2 regions of the Pseudoxanthomonas sp. UTMC 1351 genome follow, and region 2 is predicted to be linked to the other one. Evidence: predicted binding sites of a transcription regulator. Region 2 holds the regulator's gene; the other holds the start of a gene.
What was found. Region 2 encodes HrcA, which represses chaperone genes, less so after heat shock. Its sites were predicted from a motif close to TTNGCACTCNNNNNNNNNGAGTGCNAA; they were not measured.
Positions count from the first base shown of each region.

Region 1: a site for HrcA is predicted at 1,656-1,682, ahead of groES (co-chaperone GroES). Genes of this name have one in related genera too.

Region 1 is NZ_JAVGJT010000032.1:20,671-25,091, reverse strand. It holds gene AB6O04_RS18080 (protein-disulfide reductase DsbD family protein) at 1-1,153, opposite strand, end outside; gene cutA (divalent-cation tolerance protein CutA) at 1,198-1,521, opposite strand; gene groES (co-chaperone GroES) at 1,731-2,021, shown strand; gene groL (chaperonin GroEL) at 2,158-3,798, shown strand.
Region 2 is NZ_JAVGJT010000011.1:106,955-111,375, reverse strand. It holds gene recN (DNA repair protein RecN) at 1-1,496, opposite strand, end outside; gene hrcA (heat-inducible transcriptional repressor HrcA) at 1,657-2,700, shown strand; gene grpE (nucleotide exchange factor GrpE) at 2,903-3,418, shown strand; gene dnaK (molecular chaperone DnaK) at 3,630-4,421, shown strand, end outside.

The DNA.
Region 1 (4,421 bases), on a different contig from region 2:
ACACCGGCAGTACGCACGGCATCAGATTGAGGATTATTCCGCCGCCGAGTGCCAGCAATAGCGCCAGCAAGAAACTGCCGACCGTAGCCGCATTCCGGCGCTGCACGTCTGCCGGCGGCGTGGTGCGCGGTACTTCGGCCGGAGTGCTTGCAGCAGCGGTATCTGCGGCCGTGGCGCCTGGGGTAACCGCGACTTCCGCGTTGTCGGGTTCTGACGCAACGGCGGCGTCCGCGGACGTCGCAGAACCGGTCACCGCGGCAGTAGGGGTAATGGTGCCGGCCGGAAGCGACAGCTTCACCTGCCGAGTCATCGGTGGATAGCAGATGCCACCGGTCTGGCAACCTTGGAAGGTCACCCGCAGCGTGGCATCGGCGGCGCGCACGTGTTCGCGCTTCAGCGGGACCGGCACTTCCGCCTGATCGAAATAGACCACGACGTCCCCGAAGTGCTCATCGTGATACGCCTTGCCCGTCGGCCATTGCGGCGGTTGCAGCGCGATGCCGGGCGCGCCTTCCAGCGTCATCGAGGTGCGGTCGCGGTACACGTAGTAACCGGGCGTCGGGGTAAAGCGCAACAGCAGCTGGTCCCCGTTGAAGGCGATCGCTTCAAAAGCGAACGCCTGCTCCGGCGACAGCGGCGCGGCATCGATGGCGCTTGCGGCCGGGTTGCCCAGCAGCGACGTGCCAGGGCGCGTAAGCGGGACGAACGCCGCCGGAGCGCTGCCTGCCGCAGGCAGCGTGACGGTCAGCGTGCGGGTTTGTGGCGGATAGCAGACGCCGGCGTCCGCGCAACCTTGGTATTTCACCTTCAGCGTGACGCGATCTGCGGTCGCGGTGCCTGGCAATATGCCGGTCAAACGGTCGCGATAGGTTTCCACATCGCCGAAGAATTCATCACGATAAGCCTTGCCCTTGGGCAGTTGTAGCGCCTCGCCGGTGAAGCCTTCGGTAGCCTGCACATCGGTGCGATGGCGGTAGAGGTAATAACCGTCGGCGATTTTCCACTCGACCTCGATGCGGTCGCGGGTCGACGCCTTGGCGCTCAGCTCGAAGGCCTGGTCCACCGGCAGCAGGTCGTCCACATCCACGGCCAGCGCGGGGGCGCTCGGCCAGGCGCTCGCCAAGATCAGGAGCAGCGCGGAAAAGGCGGACATGAAGAACGGGCGGCGCGACGGCGTCATGGAATCACTCTGGGGAATCAATCGGGTTTTTGGGTCTGGGCGGCGACCCAATCCAGATAAGCGGGCAGGCCGGCGCGGACTTCGACCGCGATTACCTCCGGCAGTTCATATGGGTGCAGCTCGCGGATACGGGCGCTTAGCGCTTCCAGGCAATCCGCGGTGGTCTTGATCAGCAGCAGGATTTCGCTAGCCTGTTCCACCTTGCCTTGCCAGCGATACACCGAAGTAACCCCGGGAAGCAGGTTCACGCATGCGGCCAGCCGTTCTCCCACCAGGGCATCGGCGATGCGTTGGCCGGTAGCGGCGTCCGGACAGGTGCAGTAGACAAGGTGGATGGGCATGGGCTGCGGATTATCGCAGACCCCGGCAGGACTCCTTTCGCAAAAAAATCCGGCAAGCGGCCCTTGAATCGTCATCTTGGGGCCCCAACATCAGGGCAATCCGGCGTTCGTGCCGGGTTTTTGCGCCCGCGATGCTGGCAGTCGGCATGTCCGAGTGCTAACATCGCCACCCTTTCCCGTGTGTAATCAATCACTTAAAGAGGATTGAAATGAGCAATATCAAGCCGCTGTACGACCGCGTGGTCATCAAGCGTATGGAAGAAGAAAAGATGTCCGCTGGCGGCATCGTGATCCCTGACTCGGCCACCGAGAAGCCCATCAAGGGTGAAGTCGTCGCCGTGGGCGAAGGCAAGGCGCTGGACAACGGCAGCGTACGCGCGCCTAAGGTCAAAGCGGGCGACAAGGTCCTGTTCGGCAAGTACAGCGGCACCGAAGTGAAGCTGGACGGTACCGATTACCTGGTCGTCAAAGAAGACGACATTTTCGCGGTCCTGGGATAAGGCGAAAGGCGGGAACGGGGAACCGGGAATGACACATCGTCAGCTCCTGCGCAGACTCCGCTCCCGATCACGACCAGCTTTCATTCCCCGTTCCCTGTTCCCCTTTCCCGCTTTTCATTCTTGCTAAGGAAACATCATGGCAGCTAAAGATATCCGTTTCGGCGAAGACGCTCGTACGCGCATGGTGCGCGGCGTGAACATTCTCGCCAATGCCGTCAAGGCCACCCTGGGCCCGAAGGGCCGCAACGTCGTGCTCGAGAAGAGCTACGGCGCCCCCACCATCACCAAGGACGGCGTGTCCGTGGCCAAGGAAATCGAACTGGCTGACAAGTTCGAGAACATGGGCGCGCAGATGGTCAAGGAAGTCGCTTCCAAGACCTCCGACAACGCCGGCGACGGCACCACCACCGCCACCGTGCTGGCACAGGCGCTGATCCGCGAAGGTTCCAAGGCGGTCGCCGCCGGCATGAACCCGATGGACCTGAAGCGCGGCATCGACAAGGCGGTCATCGCCGCCGTGGCCGAGCTGAAGAAGATCAGCAAGCCCACCGCCGACGACAAGGCGATCGCCCAGGTCGGCACCATCTCGGCCAACTCCGACAGCAACATCGGCGACATCATTGCCGAAGCGATGAAGAAGGTTGGCAAGGAAGGCGTGATCACGGTTGAAGAAGGTTCGGGCCTGGAGAACGAACTGGACGTGGTCGAAGGCATGCAGTTCGACCGCGGCTACCTGTCGCCGTACTTCATCAACAACCAGCAGAGCCAGCAGGTCGAATTCGACGACCCGTTCATCCTGATCCACGACAAGAAGATCTCCAACGTCCGCGAGCTGCTGCCGGTGCTGGAAGGCGTCGCCAAGGCCGGTAAGCCGCTGCTGATCGTGGCCGAGGAAGTCGAAGGCGAAGCACTGGCCACCCTGGTGGTCAACACCATCCGCGGCATCGTCAAGGTTGCCGCCGTGAAGGCGCCGGGCTTCGGCGACCGTCGCAAGGCCATCCTGGAAGACATCGCCACGCTGACCAACGGCACGGTGATCTCCGAGGAAGTCGGCCTGCAACTGGAGAAGGCCACCATCAACGACCTGGGCCGTGCCAAGAAGGTCGTGGTGTCGAAGGAAAACACCACGATTATCGATGGCGCCGGCGAAGCCGATCGCATCCAGGCCCGCATCAAGCAGATCAAGGCGCAGATCGAAGAGACCTCTTCGGACTACGACCGCGAGAAGCTGCAGGAGCGCGTGGCTAAGCTGGCTGGCGGCGTGGCCGTCATCAAGGTCGGCGCGGCGACCGAAGTCGAAATGAAGGAAAAGAAGGCCCGCGTTGAAGACGCCCTGCACGCGACCCGTGCGGCGGTGGAAGAAGGCGTGGTCCCGGGCGGCGGCGTTGCCCTGATCCGTGCGTTGCAGGCCATTGGCGAACTGAAGGGTGCCAACGAAGACCAGAACCACGGCATCAACATCGCCAAGCGCGCGATGGAAGCCCCGCTGCGCGAAATCGTCGCCAACTGCGGCGAAGAGCCTTCGGTTGTGCTGAACAACGTCGCCAACGGCAAGGGCAACTATGGCTACAACGCCCAGACCGGCGAATACGGCGACATGATCGAGTTCGGCATCCTGGACCCGACCAAGGTCACCCGTTCGGCCCTGCAGAACGCAGCGTCGATCGCCGGCCTGATGATCACCACCGAAGCGATGGTGGCCGAAGCGCCGAAGAAGGACGAGCCGGCAATGCCGGGCGGCGGTGGCATGGGCGGCATGGGCGGCATGGATTTCTGATCCAGCCCCTTTCCGTACGCACTACCGCAACACAAAAAACCCCGCCGCGAGGCGGGGTTTTTCTTTTTCCGTAGGAGCGCCGTCCCGGCGCGAGCTCTTCCTGTCAGATCGCGATGGAAGCGAAAAAGCTCGCGGCGAGACGCCGCTCCGCGCCCCAATAGTCTCTCGGCGTGCGCGATCAAAAGCGCGCCGCAGCGCGTCCGGATGGCGGACGCCTGGGTCTTGGCTTTACGATGCGATTGACAGGAAGTGCTCGCGGCGGGACGCCGCTCCGCGCCTCGGTAGCTTCTCGGCGTGCGGGATCAAAAGCGCGCCGCAGCGCGTCCGGATGGCGGACGCCTGGGTCTTGGCTTTACGATGCGATTGACAGGAAGTGCTCGCGGCGGGACGCCGCTCCTACAAGGGCAAAACGCTCCTACGTTGTCCCAGGTAGATCGCATCAGGGCAGCGTTTCCGCATCTCACATAAAAAGGATGCCCGTTGCAGATGAAACATTCGTAACCCGCCAAAACCTGTGTTATCAATGGCGCCAACGAACGCACCCCGCGCCCGCTTTTACTTTTGGTATTACGGTTTTCCAATGCCGCTGGCGGAGGAAGGGTTGCGATCGCTCTGAAGATTTG
Region 2 (4,421 bases):
CCCTGCGCCGCGACCTGCGGTAGGTGAGTGACGCACAGCACCTGCCGTTTGGCGCCCAAGGCGCGCAGCTTCTGGCCGACGATTTCAGCGACCGCGCCGCCGATGCCGGAATCGACCTCGTCGAACACCATCGTGGGCACCGCATCCAGCCCTAACGCAGCGACTTCGATTGCCAGCGAAATGCGCGACAACTCGCCACCGGAAGCCACCTTGCGCAACGCGCGCGGCGGCTGGCCGGCATTGGCGGACACCAGGAATTCCACCCGCTCGCCTCCCAGCGGATCGGCGCGTTCGGATTCGTTGGGTTCCATCGCGATTTCGAACTTGCCACCGCCCATGCCCAGCTCGGCGATCAGCGTCGTGGTGGCCTTGGACAGCTGCGTGGCGGCACGTTGACGGGTCTTGCCCAGGCGTGCAGCGGCATTGCGCCACGCATCGCGCGCCGCTTCTATTTCGCTGTTCAACTTGAGCAGGCGCTCGCCGGCGCCGCGCAGCGAATCCAGTTCGGCCGCGATGCTGTCGCGCTGTTCCGCCAGCTGATCCGGCGAGATGCGGTGCTTGCGTGCCAGGTCGTGAATACGCCTCAGCTTGCGTTCCAACTCTTCCAGCTGCGAAGGATCGGCGTCGAGATCGTCACGAACCTGGCTGAGTAGGCCCAGCGCTTCCTCCAGCTGGATGTCCGCGTTTTCCAGCAGACCATCGACTTCACGCAGCCGGGGTTCGTGTTCGGTCATGCGCGCTAGTTCGCTGCGGGTTTGTTGCAGTTGGCGCAGCAGCGAAGGTGTTTCGTCGCCGCCCAAACGTACCAAAGCGGCGTCGCAGGCCTGAATCAACCCGGAGGCGTGCGCCTGCCGTTTGTGATTGGCGGTCAAGGCTTCGATGGCGGCGGGCGACAAGTCCTCGCGCTGCAGCTCACTGAACTGATGTTCCAGGTAGTTGATGCGGTCGGAGACGTCGCCGCGCTCGGACAGGCGTTCCCGCTCGCGTAGCAAGGCTTGCCAGCGTTCGGAGGCCTCGCGCACGGCCAAGGCTTCCGTGTGATTGCGGGCATAGGCGTCAAGCAGCGCCAGTTGGCTGGGTTTGGAAAGCAGTGCCTGGTGTTCATGCTGGCCATGGATCTCCACCAGCCTGGAGGCAAGGTCGGACAGCTGCGACAGGGTCACGCTGCGCCCGTTGATCCAGGCGCGGGAGCCGCCATCCGCCCGGATGACGCGGCGCAGTTGACAGTGGCCGTCATCGTCCAGCTCGTTTTCGGCCAACCAGGCCAGCGCTGGCGCGGTGGGTTCCAGAACGAATTCAGCGGACAGGTCCGCACGCTCCGCACCATGGCGCACCACACCGCTGTCGGCACGCAGGCCGGACAGAAAACCCAGCGCATCCACCAGCAGCGATTTGCCGGCGCCGGTTTCGCCCGAAATGACCGTCATGCCCGGGCCGAACTCCAGTTCGGCGGATCGGACAACGGCAAAATCCTTGATCGCGAGGTGTCTTAGCATGGTGGCGGATTGTAAAGGCTAGCGGCTCAAGTTCTGCGACAGCCGCCCTGCCGCCGCCAGCGAGGAAAGCGTCCATGGCGGTTCACCGCGCTGGTTGCGCGTGGGTGGAGGCGCACGACGGCGCTTGCAATAAAGGCGTCGCACGGCTATCTAGTCGGCCATGGCCGACCCTTCCAATCCGCTCGATCCGCGCGCCCGGCAGCTGTTGCGCACGCTGATATCGCGGTACATCCGCGACGGCGAGCCGGTGGGGTCGGCGACACTGGCCAAACATGCCGGCCTGGACGTCAGCCCGGCCACTATCCGCAACATCCTGGCCGAGCTGGAAGAAGTGGGCCTGCTCAGTTCGCCGCATGCGTCGGCCGGACGAGTGCCAACGGAGCAGGGCTACCGGGTGTTCGTGGACAGCCTGGTGCAGGTGAAATCCCTGGGCGAAGGCGAAGTGGCCCGGCTGCGTTCGGAAATGCCGCAGGGTGCCGGAACCCAGGCGCTACTGGGCAATGCTTCGGAACTGCTATCGGCCATGACCCATTTCGTTGGCGTCGTGAGCGCGCCGAAACGGGAGCAGTTCGCGTTCCGGCATATCGATTTCGTGCCGTTGGATGCGCGGCGGGTGTTGGCCATCCTGGTCTTCGCCGACAGCGAAGTGCAGAACCGGGTTATCGAGCCGCGTCGCGCTTATGACCGTTCCGAGCTGGAGCGAGTCGCGAACTATCTCAACGCCCATTTCGCTGGCCGCCCGATTTCCGACATCCGCACCACGTTGTTGCGTGATCTGCGCGCGGCCCAGTCGGAAATGGAGGGCCTGTTGGCGCACTCCGTGGAATTGGCCGAGCAAGTGTTGGCGCCGACGGCGGACGACGTAGTGCTGGCCGGGCAGACGAAGCTGATGGGCGTGCAGGACCTGACCGACCTGGATCGCCTACGCGAGCTGTTCGAAGCGTTCGCCCGCAAGCGCGAAATCCTGCAATTGCTGGAGCGCACTATCCAGGCGCCGGGCGTGCGCATCTTCATTGGCGACGAAACCGGGCTGGCGCCGCACGCCAGCATCTCCGCGGTCACCGCGCCATACATGGTCGGCGGCCAGGTGCTTGGCGTGCTGGGGGTGATTGGTCCCACCCGCATGGCTTACGACCGGGTCATTCCGGTGGTGCAGGCTGCCGCCGACGTGCTGGGCGCCGCCATGGATAACCCGGTCAAATAGGGACCAGGGGTCAGAGGTCAGAGGCCAGGGAATTCGAGCCTCGTGCTACGGACCGGCCCGAAGAGCTGGAACACTTCGGGCGCTTGGACGCCTTCATTCCCCATCCTCAATTCCCCATTCCCGGCTTTATCGCCTTGAATCCCGCTCCGCCGGCCCCATTGGTTCCGATCAGGCGGCCGGACTTGCCGCGACGGGACCCGAAATGAGCGAGCACGAACAAGATTCCGACCTCGGACAGACCTCCGAGTCGAACGAGATTGAAAACGCAAAAGCCGAAATAGAGCGCCTGCACAACGAGTTGGACCAGTTGCGCGCCTCGTCGCTGCTGGAGCGCGCCGACCTGGACAACCAGCGCAAGCGCGTGGCACGCGATATCGAGCAGGCGCGCAGATTCGCCAACGAACGCCTGCTTGGCGATCTGCTGCCGGTATTCGACAGCCTGGATGCTGGCCTTGCGGCGGCCGGCGCCGAACCCAGCCCGTTGAAAGACGGCCTGGAGCTGACGATGAAGCAGCTGCTGAAGGTAGCCAATGACAATGGTCTGGCCTTGCTGGATCCGACCGGCGAAGCCTTCAATCCAGAACACCATCAAGCCATCAGCCAAGCGGAAGCGCCGGGTGCGGCGCCGGGCAGCGTAATCCAGGTTTTCCAGAAGGGTTACCTGCTTAACGGCCGGCTGCTGCGCCCAGCGCTGGTCGTGGTGGCGAAGCACGATTGAAGCCGGGAATGGGGAATAGGGAACGGGGAATGAACCTGTCCAGGTACCGAAATGTTCCGGTCCTTCGGACGAATTCCGCAGCCTGGCACGCGGATTTCCCATGTCCGCTCCCAGTTCCCAGCCCTTGAAGCCTCCAGCTCGACCCCCACATTCCACTCATCAACCCGGCCCAGGCCGGCCAAATACTGAATCTCTTAGGGAGCAACCCACAATGGGCAAGATCATCGGTATCGACCTAGGCACGACCAATTCGTGCGTGGCGATCATGGAAGGCGGCAAGGCGCGCGTCATCGAAAACGCCGAAGGCGACCGCACCACGCCTTCCATCGTCGCTTACACCAAGGACGGCGAAGTATTGGTGGGCGCCTCGGCCAAGCGCCAGGCCGTTACCAACCCCAAGAACACCTTCTACGCGGTGAAGCGCCTGATCGGCCGCAAATTCACCGACGCCGAAGTGCAGAAGGATATCGGACTGGTTCCTTACGGCATCATCCAGCACGACAACGGCGACGCCTGGGTAACCACTTCCGACGGCAAGAAATTGTCTGCACAGGAAATCTCGGCGCGCATCCTGGAAAAGATGAAGAAGACGGCCGAAGCCTTCCTGGGCGAGACCGTCACCGAAGCGGTGATCACCGTGCCGGCCTACTTCAACGACAGTCAGCGCCAAGCCACCAAGGACGCCGGCAAGATCGCGGGCCTGGACGTCAAGCGCATCATCAACGAACCGACCGCGGCCGCGCTGGCCTACGGTTTGGACAAGGCCGACGCCAAGGATCGCAAGATCGTGGTCTATGATCTGGGCGGCGGTACGTTTGACGTATCGATCATCGAAATCGCCAACGTCGACGGCGAGAAGCAGTTCGAAGTGCTTGCTACCAATGGTGACACCTTCCTGGGCGGCGAAGACTTCGACAAGCGCGTCATCGACTATCTGGTGGAAGAATTCCAGAAGGACCAGGGCATCGACCTGCGCAAGGATCCGTTGGCCCTGCAGCGCCTG